DNA from 4 places in the Staphylococcus ureilyticus genome. Region 4 is predicted to be linked to each of the others. Evidence: predicted binding sites of a transcription regulator. Region 4 holds the regulator's gene; each other region holds the start of a gene.
The links. Region 4 encodes Rex, which represses fermentation and respiration genes when NADH is low (regulators of the CRP and FNR family bind a similar motif). Its sites were predicted from a motif close to TTGTGAAATATTTCACAA; they were not measured.
Positions count from the first base shown of each region.

Region 1: the regulator Rex is predicted to act here: its motif matches at 2,757-2,774, upstream of fadX (fatty acid degradation protein FadX).
Region 2: the regulator Rex is predicted to act here: its motif matches at 3,391-3,408, upstream of MUA21_RS10225 (nitrate/nitrite transporter).
Region 3: the regulator Rex is predicted to act here: its motif matches at 2,172-2,189, upstream of pflB (formate C-acetyltransferase).

Region 1 is NZ_CP094825.1:2,645,130-2,649,830, forward strand. Features, by position in the region: gene fadD (long-chain-fatty-acid--CoA ligase FadD) at 1-1,017, opposite strand, end outside; gene fadX (fatty acid degradation protein FadX) at 1,036-2,610, opposite strand; gene MUA21_RS13110 (MerR family transcriptional regulator) at 3,010-3,357, opposite strand; gene MUA21_RS13115 (hypothetical protein) at 3,403-3,723, opposite strand; gene MUA21_RS13120 (SDR family oxidoreductase) at 3,757-4,515, opposite strand.
Region 2 is NZ_CP094825.1:2,043,212-2,047,912, forward strand. Features, by position in the region: gene MUA21_RS10205 (DUF3139 domain-containing protein) at 1-99, opposite strand, end outside; gene MUA21_RS10210 (MarR family winged helix-turn-helix transcriptional regulator) at 494-934, shown strand; gene MUA21_RS10215 (Hsp20 family protein) at 1,156-1,527, shown strand; gene MUA21_RS10220 (Hsp20/alpha crystallin family protein) at 1,569-2,000, shown strand; gene MUA21_RS10225 (nitrate/nitrite transporter) at 2,060-3,211, opposite strand; gene nreC (nitrate respiration regulation response regulator NreC) at 3,888-4,541, opposite strand; gene MUA21_RS10235 (sensor histidine kinase) at 4,562-4,701, opposite strand, start outside.
Region 3 is NZ_CP094825.1:1,597,302-1,602,002, reverse strand. Features, by position in the region: gene pflB (formate C-acetyltransferase) at 1-2,117, opposite strand, end outside; gene purU (formyltetrahydrofolate deformylase) at 2,617-3,468, opposite strand; gene xdrA (XRE family transcriptional regulator XdrA) at 3,883-4,347, shown strand.
Region 4 is NZ_CP094825.1:1,710,993-1,715,693, reverse strand. Features, by position in the region: gene abc-f (ribosomal protection-like ABC-F family protein) at 1-1,282, opposite strand, end outside; gene MUA21_RS08520 (redox-sensing transcriptional repressor Rex) at 1,430-2,071, shown strand; partial or broken gene MUA21_RS08515 (YeeE/YedE family protein) at 2,257-3,341, shown strand; gene MUA21_RS08510 (sulfurtransferase TusA family protein) at 3,368-3,592, shown strand; gene MUA21_RS08505 (sucrose-6-phosphate hydrolase) at 4,405-4,701, shown strand, end outside.

The DNA of each region.
Region 1 (4,701 bases), 930 kb from region 4:
TTCTACCTCTTCAAAGTTATCATCGAATATGCATATATCCATAAACATGACTGGTTTACCAATACTGCCTGGTTTCTGCGCACCATTTTCCGGTGTATTGACCATTACGAGCGGTGCTTCAGTTAAGCCATAACCGTTAATAATTGAATAGCCTAAACTATTAAATTTCTTTTGCACCATTGGTAAAGGTGATGAACCACCTTGAATTAAGAAATCGATACTTTCAAAGTTTTTTAAGTCGAAATTTTCTGCTACCAACATGGCATAATACATCGTTGGAATCTGAATTAAATAATTTGGTTTGTACTGAGCCATTAAATCATTTAGCGCTTCGCCATTAAAATAACGCTGTAATATCAGAGTGCCTCCAGCCATTAATAAAGGCAGCGTCAAATCGTTAAATCCTAAGACATGGAACATTGGTGTGGAAATAATTGTTGTATATGTCGAATTAATTTTATAAGTCAGTGCAATATTGATTGGATTATTTACAAAAGAATCGTATGAAAACATAACTCCTTTAGGTAATCCCGTTGTACCGCTTGTATACATTAACGATGCTAAATCGTTTCCTTCCACATTAACAGTATTGAAAGGACGGTGTTGCGAAGGATCTACTATATCATCATATACTTTTGAGTCAATATCCATGTGCAGTAAGTCATCTGCAATACCTTCTAAACTTGAGACATGCTTCTCAGCGTAAAAAATGAGTTTGACATTTGAATCTGCAATCACACTTTTTATTTCCTGTGTTTTCAAACGCCAGTTAATTGGTAAGTATACAGCCCCCAATTTAAATGAAGCGAACATCAAATCTAATAATGCTACGTCATTAGGTGTAAATATACCGACGACATCGCCACGTTTTACACCTTGATCTTGTAAATGATTAGCTAAATTTTCTGCACGAATATTTAAATCTTGATAAGTCCATTCTGTGCCTTTGAATGGGTCAATCACTGCGGCTTTTTCATCATCAAATGTCGCTCTTGTTTTAATCCAGTCGTAGTTCATATTTTTCTCCCCCTTAGTTTAAATACGATAATCCGACTTTATTGCATCAGACAATCCTCCCCACTTATCTTGATAAATATCGCTATTTATTTCTTTCAAATGCGTTGCAATGAGCGGCTTGAATTCCATATTTGCTAGAATATCTCGCTCTAAATCAAGACCAGGAGCTATTTCAATGAGCATTAATCCCTGTTGTGTGAGTTCAAATACAGCCCTTTCGGTGACAAAGTAAATCTCTTGTTCAAGCAAAAACGCATTTTCAACATTGAAATCAATATTATCAATTTCATTGATAAATTTTGGTATGTGACCTTCTTGTTCTACATTAACCTTGCGCTGTTCATAACTTAGTTGACCCCCGACAACTAATGAACCGGAAAAGACAATTGTTTTTACCGTTTGACTTATGTCGATAAACCCACCACAGCCATTCATTTTATTGCCAAATTTTGAGACATTTACATTACCTTTGGAATCTACTTGAGCAAAGCTTAGAAAGGCTATATCAACGCCTCCGTTATAAATGAAATCCCAAGTCATATCGTGTCTCATACGTGCACTTAAGTTATAGTTCATACCAAAATATTTTCCGCTGCTAATCAAACCACCAAACACGCCTGTATCTATATTGGGCTGTACTAAATTGTTAACCCCTTCTTCAGTTAAAACATTGGATAACTCATTATTTATGCCAAAACCAATACTGATGACATCACCTTGAAGTAAAAATTGAGCAGCACGTCTCAAAATTACTTTTCGAGTGTTCAATTCTATATATGGTTCTCGCATCTCTGTAATTTGATAATGTCCTGAAAGTGCCGGATCATAGTACGTTTGAATCACTTGTCTATGATATTTTGGATCACGGTTCACTACAATATAATCTACTAATTTGCCAGGTATAAACACTTCATTTGGATTGAAACGACCACTTTGAATCACTTCTTTCACTTGAACAATGACCTTTCCATTATTTTTATGCGTAGCTGCTGCTAAACTAAAACCTTCTCCTAAGTGTGTCTCATGCTTCATATAAATATTGCCTGCTTCATCAGCATATGTACCTCTTAGTAAAGCTACATCAATTTCTGGAAACTGATATTTCAAATAAGTGTCATCATTGATATTTATTAAAGAAACCAAATCCTCAGTCGTACATGTATTGACTTTTCCACCAGAATAACGTGGATCCACATTTGTATTTAAACCAATTTTAGTAATCGGCCCTGGAAAAGCTTCCGTACTTCCTCGATAATGTGTGGTTATAACACCTTGAGGAAGGAAATAAGCCTCTATTTCATTGTTCTGCATTGCTTGAATCGTTGCTGGTGAACCAGTAATAATACTCGTGATTAATCGTTTAACCATACCCCTTGAAACGAATGAATCTAAATCATAACTGTCACCTCTATAGTCACTAATATCATTAGCAAGCATGAACGTTAAATTATTAAGTGATTGATCCTCATCATATTGTTCGACTAACGTTTTAAGTATCTCAGCTGGTAAATTTGCTGTAGATAAGGCTGCCAGAGCTATAACATCACCTTCTTTTACGATGTCTTTCAAATCTGAAAATGGAATAATTTTCATACAGTTTCTCCTATCTATGTTTAATCCAACTAATAAAATATTGAGTGATAAATATCTCCTTTCTTCATGTATGTAAGCCCTTACATGTAATATACCATTATTTTTGAAATTTATGCAAAAATTTTAAATTTTACGATTATAGTGAATTGTGAAAGTATCCATAACATCTGCTATGACAGTTTTGGAAGTGTGTGAAGGAAAATATGAAAATCATTGAAAGAGAACTAGACAGACAAAATGTTTTATCAAAAAAGGATATATCCGAGGACGATAAAAAAATCTGGAACATGATTGCTTTGTCCCAGACGTATTCATTACATTTTCTGTTGTAAGGTACTATAAAAAAGGAAACAGTCATTTGTATATCACTTGCTGCTACCACTCGCGCTGTACTTTTATCTATTCATTCTCCAACAATTTAAATTTTTCTTCTAATGTTTGAAGCCCTTGGTCTATAATCTTTTTTTGTTCAATTAAATTTTTTTGATGTTCCAAAAATATATTTTTCCGCTTCGTTTTTGTGTCACTGCCTTGATGATATAACTCCGCAATTTCTTTTAATTTTGATATAGGCATATGTGTCTGACGCATGCATTTTATAAATTCAATCCAATATAAGTCTTCTTCTGAAAAATCTCTATAGCCATTCTTATTTCTCTGAACAAAAGGAAAGAGCCCTACTTTATCATAATATCGAATGGTGTGTTCACTGATACCTAAATTATCGGCAACTTGTTTGACTTGCATAATTTACCTCCTAAAAAAGGTGACCTTATAAAGTCACCTTTTTGTCTATTTCATAAGTTGAACTAGCAATTCTTCATAGTCATTGTCAATGATAGCTTCAAATCCAAATGTTGATGTCATATCATGTTTTAATGACGCCACACTGTTATAACCAATGTGTTCAGGATTATCTATACTTAAAGCAATACTTTTAATATCATTATGGAATAAATTATTTTGATGCGATAGCTCAATAATCTCTTCGGCTAATGCTTTAACGTAATTATGACTTGGCACAGATACATTCTTTTCATCTATTACCTTGGCTTCTGTAATAATTTTGATATCTGTTTCTTTCCCTTTAAATATTGCTAAAAAGTAATACATATCAAAATGACCTCCTTATGATTAAAAAGTAAACTAGCGAGTCGTATAACCACCATTTGCAAATAATGTTTGACCGTTGATCCACCATCCATCTAAAGTTAAGAAAGTAATAATCGGCGCGATGTCTTCTATTTTTGTAAGTTGGTTATGAAGCGCTTGGGATTTATGGAATGCTACAGCATCATCGCCTTCTTGTGGATAGAAGAATGGCGTATCCATTGGCCCTGGAGCGACAGCGTTTACTGAAATCCCTCTATCCATAAATTCTGAGGATGCTGCGCGTGTATAATGCTCAACAGGCGCTTTGCCACCAGCATAAGTTGAATAAAAACCGGTGTAAGCAGCAAGCAATGCAGTAGCCAAAGTGATGATTTTACCATGATCATTCATAGATTTTTCAGCATATTTAATAAAGAAATAAGCTGACTTTGCGTTGATGTCCGCCATGCTATCGAATTCTTCTTCAGTCGTTTCTGAAATAGGTTTTTTAAGCACTTTTCCAACAGTATTTATTGCAATATCAACTTTTCCAAATGTCTCTTCAGCATGTTGAAATAAAGCTTGGACATTATTAACGTTTGTCAAATCACCAGAAAATAATGTACCTTCTCCGCCTAAATTTTCAACTTTTGTAAGTGTCGCTTTTGCATCATCTAAAGAATTTTCATCATGGTGATGGATTACTAATTTGGCTCCTTCTTTAGCGTAAGTAGTACTTAATAAACCACCAAGGTTCTTAGCACCACCAGCAATAACTACAACTTTGTCCTGTAGACTATTAAATTTACCCATATTATATAACCTCCTTTGAATATAATTCAATCGTAAACCTTAGAGCGCGATATCAAGCAAGTGATTGCTGAAAAATGCTAATATTTTTAGTGGCGTCTTTGTTTCATTAGAATGTGCTGTATGTGAAGAAAAATGATGATATTACTTTGTTCTGTTGGCTTTTATATCGTTATTTGTTGACAACCT
Region 2 (4,701 bases), 330 kb from region 4:
ATTTTTGTGACCTTGATAAGTTCTTAAACCAAAGAAAAAAATTACAGCCAAAATTAACGAAATAATTAATAGTCCTAGTATTTTCAAAAACGTCTTCATTATTTATCTCCTTTTAAGTAAAAACAATTATTATACATACTCCATTGTTAATCCTCATACTCTTAAATTCCTAGACTACTTATTAAAATTCATAATATTAATATTATGAACGATAACAAATAAATTATAAAGTATTATTACCTTTTGTAACAAAATGTTCTTAATTTTTCGCTTATGTATAACTGTATATATTATAAAATATACATATATTCTTTATTACTTTTTGAATAATCCGTTCAGGACAATTTCACCTAACTTTAATATGAATGAAATCAATAAAATAACTCAAATAACACTTTCACAACAGTATAAAAATATTATGAATAAAGACACAACTGTTCCTTGACAATGTACGTAGTTCATAATAAGGTTAAATTTCAAAAGGGGTGATTAAATGGAGGACAAATTAAGTTACTTAGAAGAACAACTGTGCTTTCTATTTTATGTTTCATCAAAAGAAATAATAAAAAAATATACTTCATATTTAAAAGAGTATGATTTAACATATACTGGTTATATTGTTATGCTCGCAATTAAAAAAAATGAAAAAATCAACATCAAAACACTTGGACAACGCGTTTATCTTGATTCAGGTACGCTAACACCATTACTAAAAAAATTAGAAAAAAAAGGGTTTGTTAGTAGAACACGTGAGATTGATGATGAACGTAATTTACAAATTGCACTTACCGAACATGGTGCAAAAGTTCAAGATTCATTATCCGGTGTCTCTAGAAAAGTTTTTGGTGAATTTGATATGGATATCGATGAAGCCGTTCACTTAAAAGAGACACTACAAAATTTTGTGAATAAACATTTCACTAAAGAAATTTAATATATTAAGAGGCAAAGAAACGTTTAAAGTGTGTAGTTTATTTATGCTATTTTAAACTTAAACTTGCCTCTTTTTTATTTTTTCTAATTATACTTATGTTAACAATCATTGATACGCCATTTTTGATATGATCGTACATTTAGAATAATCAACGCTCATAGTTTGACTTTCTTTGACTAATGTATTATAATATAAATATAAGGTTAAAGGAGAGGTGAAAAATGATGCAAAACACTCAAAATCTTTCTACAGATATTCTAGAAAATTTATTAACTGAGCATCATGATTTTAAAGTAGATGTATATGAATCAAGTGCTGCATATCAAGTCATGGCTGAACTGCCAGGTTACAGTAAAGAAGATATAGATATTCAATTTGATGAAAAGACATTAACAATCAGTGTTACAAATACTTCTACAACAACTCAAAACCAATATAATTACTTGATTAAAGAGCGCAATTTTAATAATCAAAGTAGACAATTTATATTTAAAAATGTAGATGAACCTAATATTAAAGCAATGCTAAACGATGGTATATTAAATGTTACGTTACCTATTAACCATACAAAAAAACAAATTAATATTGATTAAATCGTAACAAAATAAATTTATTATATAAGGAGAGATGCTTTATGGCATTCAATATGAAACCATTCGATAATTCATTTTTCGATGCAAATCCTAGTGATTTATTCAGAGACTTTGGACGTCAATTTTTCGATCAATTTCCAGGAAGTAATAGCATTAAAACAGATGTCAAAGAACTTGAAGATGCTTACGTAGTAGAAGCAGAATTACCAGGTATGAAAAAAGAAAATATTAATCTTCAATTTGAAAATAATGTTTTAACAATAGAAGGCAAACAATCATTTGAAAATAATAAAGAAGATGAAAATGGACGCATGATTCATCAAGAACGTAGCTTTAGTGATGTAAAACGTCAATATCAATTTGATAATGTTGATGAAAATGGCATTAAAGCTGCTTACGAAAATGGCATGCTAAATGTGACGCTACCTAAAAAAGAGAAAAAAGAGTCTTCTTATAATATTCAAATTGATTAAACATTAAAAGCAACACTTCCTAAAAGTGAAGTGTTGCTTTTTTTATTAAATTTATAGTTTCAGTTTACACTTTTAACCATTCTCGACATTGTTGTTAATGCTATAATTCCAAATATCGCTAGTAATAAAAACGCTAAATGACTGGAACCTGTAACTATTGTGACATAAGAAATAACAATCGGTGGGAAGAATCCCCCCAAACCGCCCATCATAGAAACAATACCATTTGCAGTACCTGCCTCTTTACTAAAATATAAAGGCACAAGTTTAAAAATTAGTCCATTCCCCAAACCTGCACAAACACTAATTAGTAAACAACCTATCGTAAATAATAAAATATGGTTTGAGCATCCTAAAATAATTGCGCCTACAATCATCAATGTAAAATCTATCATCAATAACATTACCGCATTAAACTTATCTCCTAATATACCTCCTAATGGTCTCAAAAATGTTGCAAGTGCAATGAATACACCTGAGCGTAAACCAGCATCCACTTCACTAATACCAAATTGTTGCACTAAATAATTCGGTAAAAATAAACCAAATGCTACAAATGCACCAAAAGTAATGAAATACCAGAATGATAAGTAATATAATTTCGAATCTTTAAATAAACGTTTAGTTTGTTCAACTAAAGGCACCTTTACTTTTTCCTCTTTCGGATCACCAAAAAAGAACATGAAAATAGCAAATATAACGATCACTACTAAATAACTTCTGACCGTCGATTGCCATCCAATCATTGATGCAATTGAAGGAGCTAAAAATGAAGAAATTGCAGTTCCAATATTACCCATGCCATAAATTCCATTTGCTAAACCAACACGCTCTTTAGGAAAATATTTAGGTATTGATGTCACACCAACAGAAAATATCGCACCTCCAACGCCTAAAAAAAATCCTGATGCCATAAGCATTCTTGTCCCTTGAGCCTGACTCAAAAAATAAATTGGAAATAATAAAATGATAAAACTACAGAAAAACACCCATTTAGCTCCTATTATGTTCGTTAAATAACCAAAAGGTACTCTTAATATAGAACCTAAGATCACAGGTATGGCTAAAATAATTGAAAGTTGATTCCCAGTTATATTAATTTCTTGAGATATAAATGGTATTAGTGGTGCAATAATGCTCCACGCCATAAAACCCACAACTAAACTTAAAGATTGTAAAGTTAACTGAAATCCACCACTAGCTTTGTTCATTACATTCACCTACATTTAATTTTTTATCATTAAGCCTAGTATTCTACAAGTGCCTACATCAATATAATTTATTATGAAGTATTAAGAACTAAATTATGAAAGGTAAAACCGGTATAATATACGAAGTTTGTGAAATGTTAATCTTGTAGAATACTGGCTATATAGCTATTGTAAAATCTTTGTGAAATAATAAACATAAGGATTATCCCTTAAGTTCTCTAAAATTTCCCCTATTCTTTTTTAAATGAAAAATTCAACGTGAATTTTATTTGCACAAAAAACTAGAAAAAAGTTAAAGAACATTAGAAGAATACGGACTCATTTACCTAGGTTAATGGATAAATTTCGTATGTAAACGAAGACCAAAATAACCTTTGCTATATTAATCAAAATACTGATTCTAAATCATGTTTACTGATATTATTTATAACGAATTAATAACATACTGACACTAAGCAAAGAATAGATATCAATGTCAAAGTTCAAACCGTATCCACACGCAAGTATGCACGGTAAAAAATACAGTTTAGTCATATAAAAAGGATTAATCCATTAACGATACGGATTAATCCTTTTTCATTAGTTGTTTGATAAAACACTATATCCTAAAAATCTACATAAGTTTATAAATAAATTATGTCTCTATTCTTGTCATTTATTGCTCAAAGTAGCTCGATTAAAAATCAATCAGTTTTTTCTTCATCGCATATTCTACTAATTCTGGTTTTGATTTTAAATCTAATTTTTGCATAATATGTGTTTTATGTGCTTCTACTGTTTTTACAGATACAAACAATTTTTCTGCAATCTCTTTATTACCATAACCTTTGGCAATCAAAGGTAATATTTCAATTTCTCTTTTAGATAAAATTTTAAAAGGATCTGATGTAGCCGCTTCATCATTGGAACTATTACTAATAAATTCATTCACTAAAGAAGTCGTTAATTTCATATCTACATATGTTTCACCTTGATATACAGTTCTTATTGCTAAAATAAGTTGCTCATCTGGAGCATTTTTTAAGATATAACCTTTGGCGCCATTTTTTAATACATGAAATAAGTACTCTTCGTCATCGTACATTGTTAATATTAGAATTTTTGTTTCTGGAAAACTTTCCGCTATTTTATTAGTAGCAATCAATCCTGATTCTCCAGGCGGCATACTCAAATCCATAATTAATACATCTGGTTTATGTTCCATTACTTTTTGATAGGCTTCTAAGCCATCAGCAGCTGTTCCGACAACTTCCATATCATCTTGATAGTTTAGAATCATAGAAAATCCTGTTCTGACTACAGCATGATCATCCGCAATAACTATTCTCAAAGTTTATTCTCCTTACTCCCTTAAATTGGAACTTCCAAAGTCACTATTGTACCTCTTCCAATTTGACTGTCGACATTTACTTCAGCATTTACTAATTCTGCACGTTCATACATACCATAAATACCTAATCCAGTACCTTGTGGCTTATCAGTTTCACTAA
Region 3 (4,701 bases), 110 kb from region 4:
AGTAACGTTTCCCTATTAAACACATTAATGTTTAAGTGGTGTCCGTGTTGCATAGCATAGCCATCCAACATACTTGTGAGATTTTTACATTGATCATTACTTTCCTTACCTAGTGATTTTGGAACGATACTAAATGTATTGGATATGCCGTCTTTACAACAATCATAAGGTATTTTTGCAACTGTACTTAATGATGAAAGTGCACCTTTTTGGTCGCGTCCATGCATTGGGTTTGCACCTGGTGCAAAGGGCTCTCCGGCTTTACGTCCATCTGGTGTATTTCCTGTCTTTTTACCATATACTACATTTGATGTTATCGTTAACACACTCATCGTATGTTCTGAATTACGATAAGTTTTATGACTACGTAATTTTGTCATAAAGCGCTCTACAAGGTCGATTGCTAAATCATCAACACGTACGTCATTATTACCATATTTTGGGAAATCACCTTCGATTTCAAAATCTGTTACAACGCCATTTTCATCACGAATAGGTTTTACTTTTGCATATTTGATTGCAGATAATGAATCTGCAGCAACAGAAAGGCCAGCTATACCTGTAGCCATTGTTCTAATGATATTTGTATCATGCAGTGCCATCTCAATACGTTCATAACTATATTTATCATGCATATAATGGATGACATTAAGTGAATTAATATATACTCCAGCTAACCAATCCATCATTTTATCAAATTTTTCAAATACCTCATCGAAGTCGAGTACTTCTGATTTTATACTTTCATATGATGGTCCGACTTGTTGACCTGATTTTTCATCTATGCCACCATTGATCGCATATAATAATGTTTTTGCTAAATTAGCACGAGCACCAAAAAATTGCATTTGTTTTCCAATCGTCATAGCAGATACACAGCATGCAATACCATAATCATCACCATAAGATTCTCTCATTAAGTCATCATTTTCATATTGAATTGCGCTTGTTTTTATACTCATTTTTGCACAATATGTTTTAAAATTGTCAGGTAGGCGAACTGACCATAATACTGTGAGGTTTGGTTCAGGTGCTGGACCTAAATTATCTAGTGAATGTAAGAAACGGAACGAGTTTTTAGTTACTAATGCACGTCCATCAATACCTACACCTCCAATTGATTCTGTTACCCAAGTAGGGTCACCAGAAAATAATTCGTTATAATCAGGTGTTCGAGCAAATTTAACGATACGTAATTTCATAATAAAATGGTCAATGATTTCTTGTACTTCACGTTCTGTAATCAATCCATTGTTTAAATCTCTTTCAGCATAGATATCTAAAAATGTTGAAGTACGGCCTAAGCTCATAGCTGCCCCGTTTTGTTCTTTAATTGCGGCTAAATATGCTAAGTACAACCATTGTACTGCTTCTTTAAAGTTATAGGCTGGGCGACTTAAATCAAATCCATAAATATTACCTAATGTTTTTAATTCATTTAATGCTCGGTATTGTTCAGACAATTCTTCGCGTAATCGGATGACATCTTCTGACATTTCTTTAGACATATTGTTGAAATCTTCCATTTTTTTCTGCATTAGGAAGTCTACACCATATAAAGCGACTCTGCGATAATCTCCAATAATACGTCCACGGCCGTACGCATCTGGAAGTCCAGTAATGATTCCAGCCTTTCTGCAATTTAACATCTCTTTGGAGTATGCATCGAATACTCCTTGGTTATGCGTTTTACGATAGTCAGTAAATATTTTTTCAGTTTCACTATTTAACTCATAACCATACGCTTCACAAGCTGCTTTGGCCATGCGAATACCACCAAAAGGTTGCATCGAACGTTTGAATGGTTTATCGGTTTGGACCCCAACAATGCTTTCTAATTCTTTATTTAAATAACCTGCCTCGTGTGAAGTAATGGTAGAAGGAACTTTTGTGTCCATGTCCCACATGCCACCGCGATTACGCTCTTCTTTAGATAATTGCATGACTTGATCCCAAAGCTGAGTTGTTGCCTCTGTGGGACTTGCTAAAAATTGATCATCACCTTCGTACAATGTGTAATTGAGTTGAATAAATTCTCTTACATCTACATGATGTTGCCAGCGACCTTTTTTAAAATCATTCCATGCTGTGGATTGCATATTATTTTCTTTTAACATATCATTACCTCCAAAAGTATGTTATTTTATTTCACAATAATTATATCATTTGTTTTGTTAAAAAAATCACAAAGTTTTTGAATAATTTTAATCTAAAATGTGAAAGCTTTTGGAATCTGTATTAAAAAGTAATACACTTAATATCAATTGTAGTTCTGTTATAGAACAGTTTTTAATGTGTATATAATGATATGTCATATACAAAACAATATATAAAGTAGATTGGCAAAAGTGTTTAGTAAAAAGTGAAAACAACCATAAATTAAAGTTAAGTAGTGTTGATAGGTTGAGGAATTATAATTATTTAATAGCACAACTTAACGAAGACACATTGATATACTATTAATTTTTTAAGAAGGGATATTGTAAAAGTTAAAATTAAAGAAAGTAAGTAAGATGCTTAAAAATATCAAAGTTTCTTTTTAAAGTTGTTGAGATTGCGTTACGCTTCGAATAAAAAGACCTGAGGCAGATATCGGTCTCAGGTCTTTTAAAGTTTTTAATTAAAAACAATAGTCTTACTACTCGCAGTGACAATTACCTTATGCAGCACATGATATTCGACAGCTTGAGCTAACACACTTGATTCAACATGCCGACCAATTTTACGTAAATCTTGTACATTGTACCGATGATTAATTCGTATAACGTCTTGATCTATGATAGGGCCCTCATCTAAATCAGAAGTAACATAATGACTTGTTGCTCCGACCAATTTGACACCGCGTTCCCATGCTTGTTTATAAGGGTTAGCACCTATAAATGATGGTAGGAATGAGTGATGAATATTGATGATTTGGTTTGGATAGTGACTGACAAAATGGTCGGATAGTATTTGCATGTATTTTGCTAAAACAATGAGTTCAACTTGATGCTCAGAACAAACATCTAGTATTTTTCTTTCCACAATCGCTTTATCTTCGTTGCTCGGTATGTAATAAAAAGGAATATGAAGCGTTTCTGCGAATTGCCTATTGTTTTCATGATTACTAACGATACACACAATTTCGGCAGGCAATTCATTTCTGTTAACACGTAATAAAATTTCGTTGAAAGCATGATCTTCCTTAGAAACAAAAAGTGCTATTTTTGTATGTTGTTGATTGTCAAAGAGTTTAAAATCTATTTGATGTGTTTGCAACGTTGTTTCTAAATCTTCTTTCAATGAAGGCACATTTTCAAATTCCAATCGTAAATATAATTGACCTGTATCATTTGATGAATGGTCATATTCTGTAAAATGGTCTAAATGTAGAATATTAGAATCATATTGAGCAATTTTATTAGTAATTAGTGAAGTAATACCGACTTTATCTGTACAAGTTGCAAGTAATATATATTTCTCTGTCATTTTTTTACACCTCAATTATCAAAGTAACCCTGATTATAATGAAAATTCTGAAAAATGCAAACAAATGATTAATTTCGATTATTTAAGGCAAATGGTATGCCAAAAAGTAAAATTTAAGATATAATAATAAATGGTGTTTTTATATCAAAAGAGTAATAAGTGAAAAATATAATCACATTTCATACTTGTTATACGCTTACAGTAAAAGTACTAAAAATGTTTAAGTTAATTATAAGATATAAGATTGATTATTTAGATAATTTCGCAAATAACAAAAAACAACGAAAATATCATTTCGCTCTTTTATTTTATCGCAAATTGTATTAAGATGTAATTTGTGTTTCAAGAAACGTGTATTATTGCAATTTCTTGTGTCCGGATAAAATATTCTTTTATGAAAGGTAGATTAAAGTAATGGATAGACAGAATTTTACAGATTTAATTCAAACAAAATTTAAAATGGTGCGCATCGAAGCGGGTTATACGCAAGATACGATGGCACAAACAATTGGTCTTTCAAAAAAGACACTAGTACAAATTGAAAAAGAGAGAGTATTGCCAAACTGGACAACATGTGTGTCAATTTGTGCATTATTTAGAGATTCTGATGTTCTAAATAGTACTTTCGGATGCGACCCATTAGAAATGGTACAAACAATTTCACGTAACCATTGTGCGTATCCAAATCATTCTACAACAAGTGATATATATTGGAACACAGTTGATACGCGTAACGGCTATATTTTACAAAGCAACAAAGTAAGTGATATCTACCGTGTACTAAATCAGGAAACACAACCTATTTTTGGTACTTCTAAATTAAGAGAAGCTGAAACATATTTTGGTAGAGTTTCTAAAGAAGAATTAATGCACGTATAAATAAATGTACTGTGTGATAGAAAAATCATTATTTATAACATTAACTAAAAAAGTTATGGCGTATATATTGAATGGTTTAGTCACTATAGTTAATTGAAATTGGTCTTAAACTAATACAGTTTTTGAACCTTATTAAAAAGATACATCATTGTAAGAGCGAACATTGGAAATCAAATGTTGATTGGTTTCTAAATCGCTCTTTTTTTATTTCTGAATTTATACTAACAAAATAAACATACTAGCAGTCCATGCTTGCAAACAATTTTGTTTAGGAAATAACAAATAGTATACACATTTTTTTGATATATGTTATACAATGTAAAAATGACTGATATGAATGTACCTTCAGTTTAT
Region 4 (4,701 bases):
CGCGAATATCTTTTTCATTCATTGAAGGGTATTGGTCCCACAGATAATCTAGTATTGTTTTACTAGATTTGAATTCAGCTTGTTTTTGATCATAGTAACCGATTTTTAAATTTGCACCAGTAGTGATTTCTCCGTTCAATTTCGGTTGAATACCTGCAATTGTTTTGATTAAAGTCGATTTTCCGATACCGTTAGGCCCAATAATGGCGATATGGTCTCCTTTAGTCACTTCAATATTGATACCTTTGGTAACTGGCTGCTCATATCCAATATCTAAATCTTTGATATGGAAAACATCATTTCCTGTATTTCTATCAAAGTCAAATTGGATATTAGCACTTTTGGCATCAATCATTGGTTTATTGATTCTTTCCATTTTTTCAAGCATTTTTCTACGGCTTTTTGCCATACCAGTAGTTGAAGCCCTTGCTATATTTTTCTCAACAAAAGTTTCTAAGCGTTTAATCTCATCTTGTTGACGTTCATATTCTTGCATGCGTTTTTCATAATACTTATCTCTTTTTTCAATAAATTGTTTATAATTACCTATATAATGTTGCACATCGCCAAGGGCTACATCATAGATTTGATTGACTATTTTATCTAAAAAATATCTGTCATGGCTAATGATAACAATAGCACCTTTAAAATAGTTTAAATAACTTTCTAACCATTGTGTTGTTTCCATATCCAAATGGTTAGTAGGTTCATCAAGTAATAATAAATCAGGTTCACTTAATAACATTTGGGCTAATGAAAGCCTAGTTTTTTGACCACCACTAAAATCATTAATAGGGCGATTGAAATCCGCTTCAGTAAAATTCAGTCCATGGAGCACGGTTTTTATTTTACTTTCATATTGATATCCATCCTGTTGTTCGAATTCATTGGATAAATATTCATAACGATCGATATGACTTTTATATTCGTCTGTATCATATGCATTTGCATGTTGTGCTAACCAATCTGTTTCTTTTTTCATTTCAGCTTCTAGCTTTTTCATATTTTCAAAAGGTTTAGACATTTCTTCAATCACAGTTTGGTTTGTGTTGAGTGTCATTTGTTGTGTTAAATAACCAAGTTTTAAATTTTTACTTTTTGAAACATGTCCACTATCATAACCTTCGACGCCAGCAATAATTTTCATTAATGTAGATTTACCAGCACCGTTACGTCCTACGATACCAATACGTTCACCAGTTTTCACTTCAAAATCTACATTGTTAAAAATATCTTCTCCGTCGAATGATTTAGTAATGTCATTTAATTGTAATAATATCATCCGATTTTGCACCTCTCTATTCATTATCATTCTACCGTATTCTGCGTGTTGTTAAAACTACCAGTGTTTATTTTTATAATGTATTAATGTATAATGTTGTAGTAATTATAAGATTAATTAGACATTATAGTATAGGAGGACAAGATCTTGGCTAACCAAAGCGAAAAGATTCCTCGTGCCACGTTAAAACGGTTACCGTTATATTATAGATTCGTCAATACTTTGAAATCTAAAGGGATAGACAGAGTTAATTCTAAAACAATTAGTGAAGGTTTGAACATTGATTCTGCAACAATTCGTCGTGATTTTTCTTATTTTGGTGAATTAGGCAAAAAAGGGTATGGTTATAATATTGATAGCTTGTTACATTTTTTTAAAAATGAAATAAGTGAAAATGATGAAATTAAAATAGCCATCGTAGGTGTAGGGAACCTAGGTAAAGCATTACTAACATATAATTTTTCTATTCATGATGAAATGACTATTACAGAGGCGTTCGATATACGAGATGATGTGATAGGAACACAAATAGGCAATGTGGTTGTAAGCCCATTTTCGAAAATTACCGATGTCTTAAAGCAAGAGCAAATTGATGTCGTGATATTAACAACGCCTGAAAATGCAGCACAACAAGTTGCAGATACATTAGTTGAAGCTGGCATTAAAGGGATTTTAAATTTTACACCAACACGTGTTTATACGCCATCAGATGTTCAAGTTCATCATATTGATTTAGGGATTGAACTACAATCTTTACTTTTCTTTATGAAAAATTACAGTAATAAATAATAATTTTTAATATTAACTTTGTATAGATGCAAACATTTTTGATGTTTAGTTGTCTATGCAAAGTTTTTTTACTAGCAAGTTTTCATAGCACTTCTTTTCATAAGACTTAAAACAGAAAGGTTGAAATTTCACTGTAAATCTAATATGATAATTCATATTAATTTCATCGGAAAAGAGGTAATGTTATGACGTGGTTAGTAATCAGTGGCTTAATCGTAGGCGGACTTTTGGGGTTTGTCATGCAACGTACACGGTTTTGTCTTGCTGGTGGATTTAGGGATATGTATATCCAAAAAAGTAATAAAATGTTTTATGCCTTATTAATAGCAATATCCGTTCAAAGTATCGGACTACTCGTTTTAACTTCAACAGGATTAGTGCAAATACCAGAGTCCACATATCCAATCATAGGTACGGTTATTGGCTCATTTATTTTTGGTATTGGCATTATATTAGCAGGCGGTTGTGCAACTGGCACATGGTATAGAGCAGGAGAAGGATTAATTGGTAGTTGGATAGCACTTATTGCATATGCATTTACATCAGCTGCTACTAAATTTGGTTTATTATTACCTTTAATGGACGGTATCAATAAACCTACTAATGTAAATACAAGTATGGCTCAAACTACAGGTATTCCGACATGGATTTGGGTCACTTTATTAACAATGATAACGCTCATATTTGTTGTAAAAACACTACGCAAACCAAAACCCAAAATTGCCGTACCAAAGTTAAAACAAAAATTTACAGGAATTCGCTATTATTTATTTGAAAAAAATACCATCCATTTGTTGCAGCTATTGCAGTTGGACTCATTGCATTATTGGCTTGGCCAGTGAGTGAATCTACTGGTAGAATGTACGGTTTAGGCATTACAACACCATCTGCAAACATTGTTCAATTCTTTGTAACTGGTGATGTCCAACTATTAGATTGGGGTGTCTTTCTTGTTTTAGGTATCTTTGCTGGTTCTTATATTGCAGCAAAAGGTGCTAGAGAATTTAAGTGGAGATTACCAGATAAAAAAACAATCCGCAATAGTGTTATTGGTGGCGTATGTATGGGATTTGGTGCATCAGTAGCAGGCGGTTGCTCTATCGGAAATGGTTTAGTTGAAACAGCTACAATGTCTTGGAAAGGTTGGATCGCGCTTGCATCAATGATATTAGGTGCTTGGTTTATGAGTTACTTCATATTTATCAAACCAATGAAAAAAGCTCAAAAATCTACAACGCAAAAAGTTTCTACACAAACACAGACGACGTAAATTTTAATTTTTAGGAGGATTTCATTATGGTATATGAATTAGGTACAGTAGGTATGGTTTGTCCTTTTCCTTTGATTGAAGCACAGAAGAAAATGACTACTTTAGAGAACGGGGACGAATTAAAAATTGATTTTGATTGTACCCAAGCAACTGAAGCAATTCCAAATTGGGCAGCTGAAGAAGGTTACCCAGTTACTAATTATGAACAACTTGATGATGCTTCTTGGACAATCACTGTTCAGAAAGCTTAGTGATATAAAACTAAATTTGAATATCTGAATAAGATAAAACACAATGCTATATGAAGTGATTTCACTTCGTTAAAGGCTGACTACAGAAAAAAAGTCCGAGACATATTTTATGTTTCGGACTTTATTTAGTTCTATAAAAATTTCTCATTTAGTTACACGCGTTGTAAGGTTAAACGAGGTTAGTCCGAGTTGAACTATTTATAAATTTTCTTAAAACTAACAAAGTATATTGATGATTTTTTGAAAGTGTTATTCATAAAGTTGTCAATTGTTAAAAGTGTTTATAAAGCAAGTTGACTTTGATTTTAATAGTATTTAAAGGGATTACAATATGATAAAATAGAGGATGTTTACAGTGCCAAGTAGATTGATTGGAAGAGATAGTAAAAATGATTTACATATCAAAGCGAATTGTCTGTCAGATGATAGAATATCATTTCAATTACAGTCTATATGAACATTTATGATGTCAAAATAATGTGCGAAAAGTTAAATTAAGGCATTTAATAAAGCTATACTAATATTAATATTAAGTTAGAAACTATTTATAGGGATGAATGTTGATGAAACAGAACTTATGTTAAGCATTGTTGATCTGATGTGGTCTTAGTCATAGGAATCATATATTGATTAAACATCATACAAGGTGTAATGATATTGAAGAAGAGAAGCCATAGCGCTTTGAATCGATAAAAAGACAAATCTAATTAAATAGGAATGAAATAAAAACAAATGATGCATAAATGTTATGCTGAGTTGAATTGAGATGGACAATATCCGTAAAGTAGTAGTAAATAATAGGAGGAAATAAAGTGAGTGAATGGACAAGAGATGAACGTTATCAGCGTTACGAAGATATTGATCAAGAAGTAATGGATGAATTAACTGAGCTTGTGAATCAATCTAAATATAGACAATTATTTCATATACAGCCTAAAACAGGACTCTTAAATGATCCTAACGGTCTAATTTATTATAAAGGAGAATACTACATCTCACACCAGTGGTTTCCTTTAGGAGCAGTCCATGGTTTGAAATATTGGTATACATATAAAAGTAAAGATTTAATAAATTTTGAAGATCAAGGGATTTCACTAAAACCAGATACA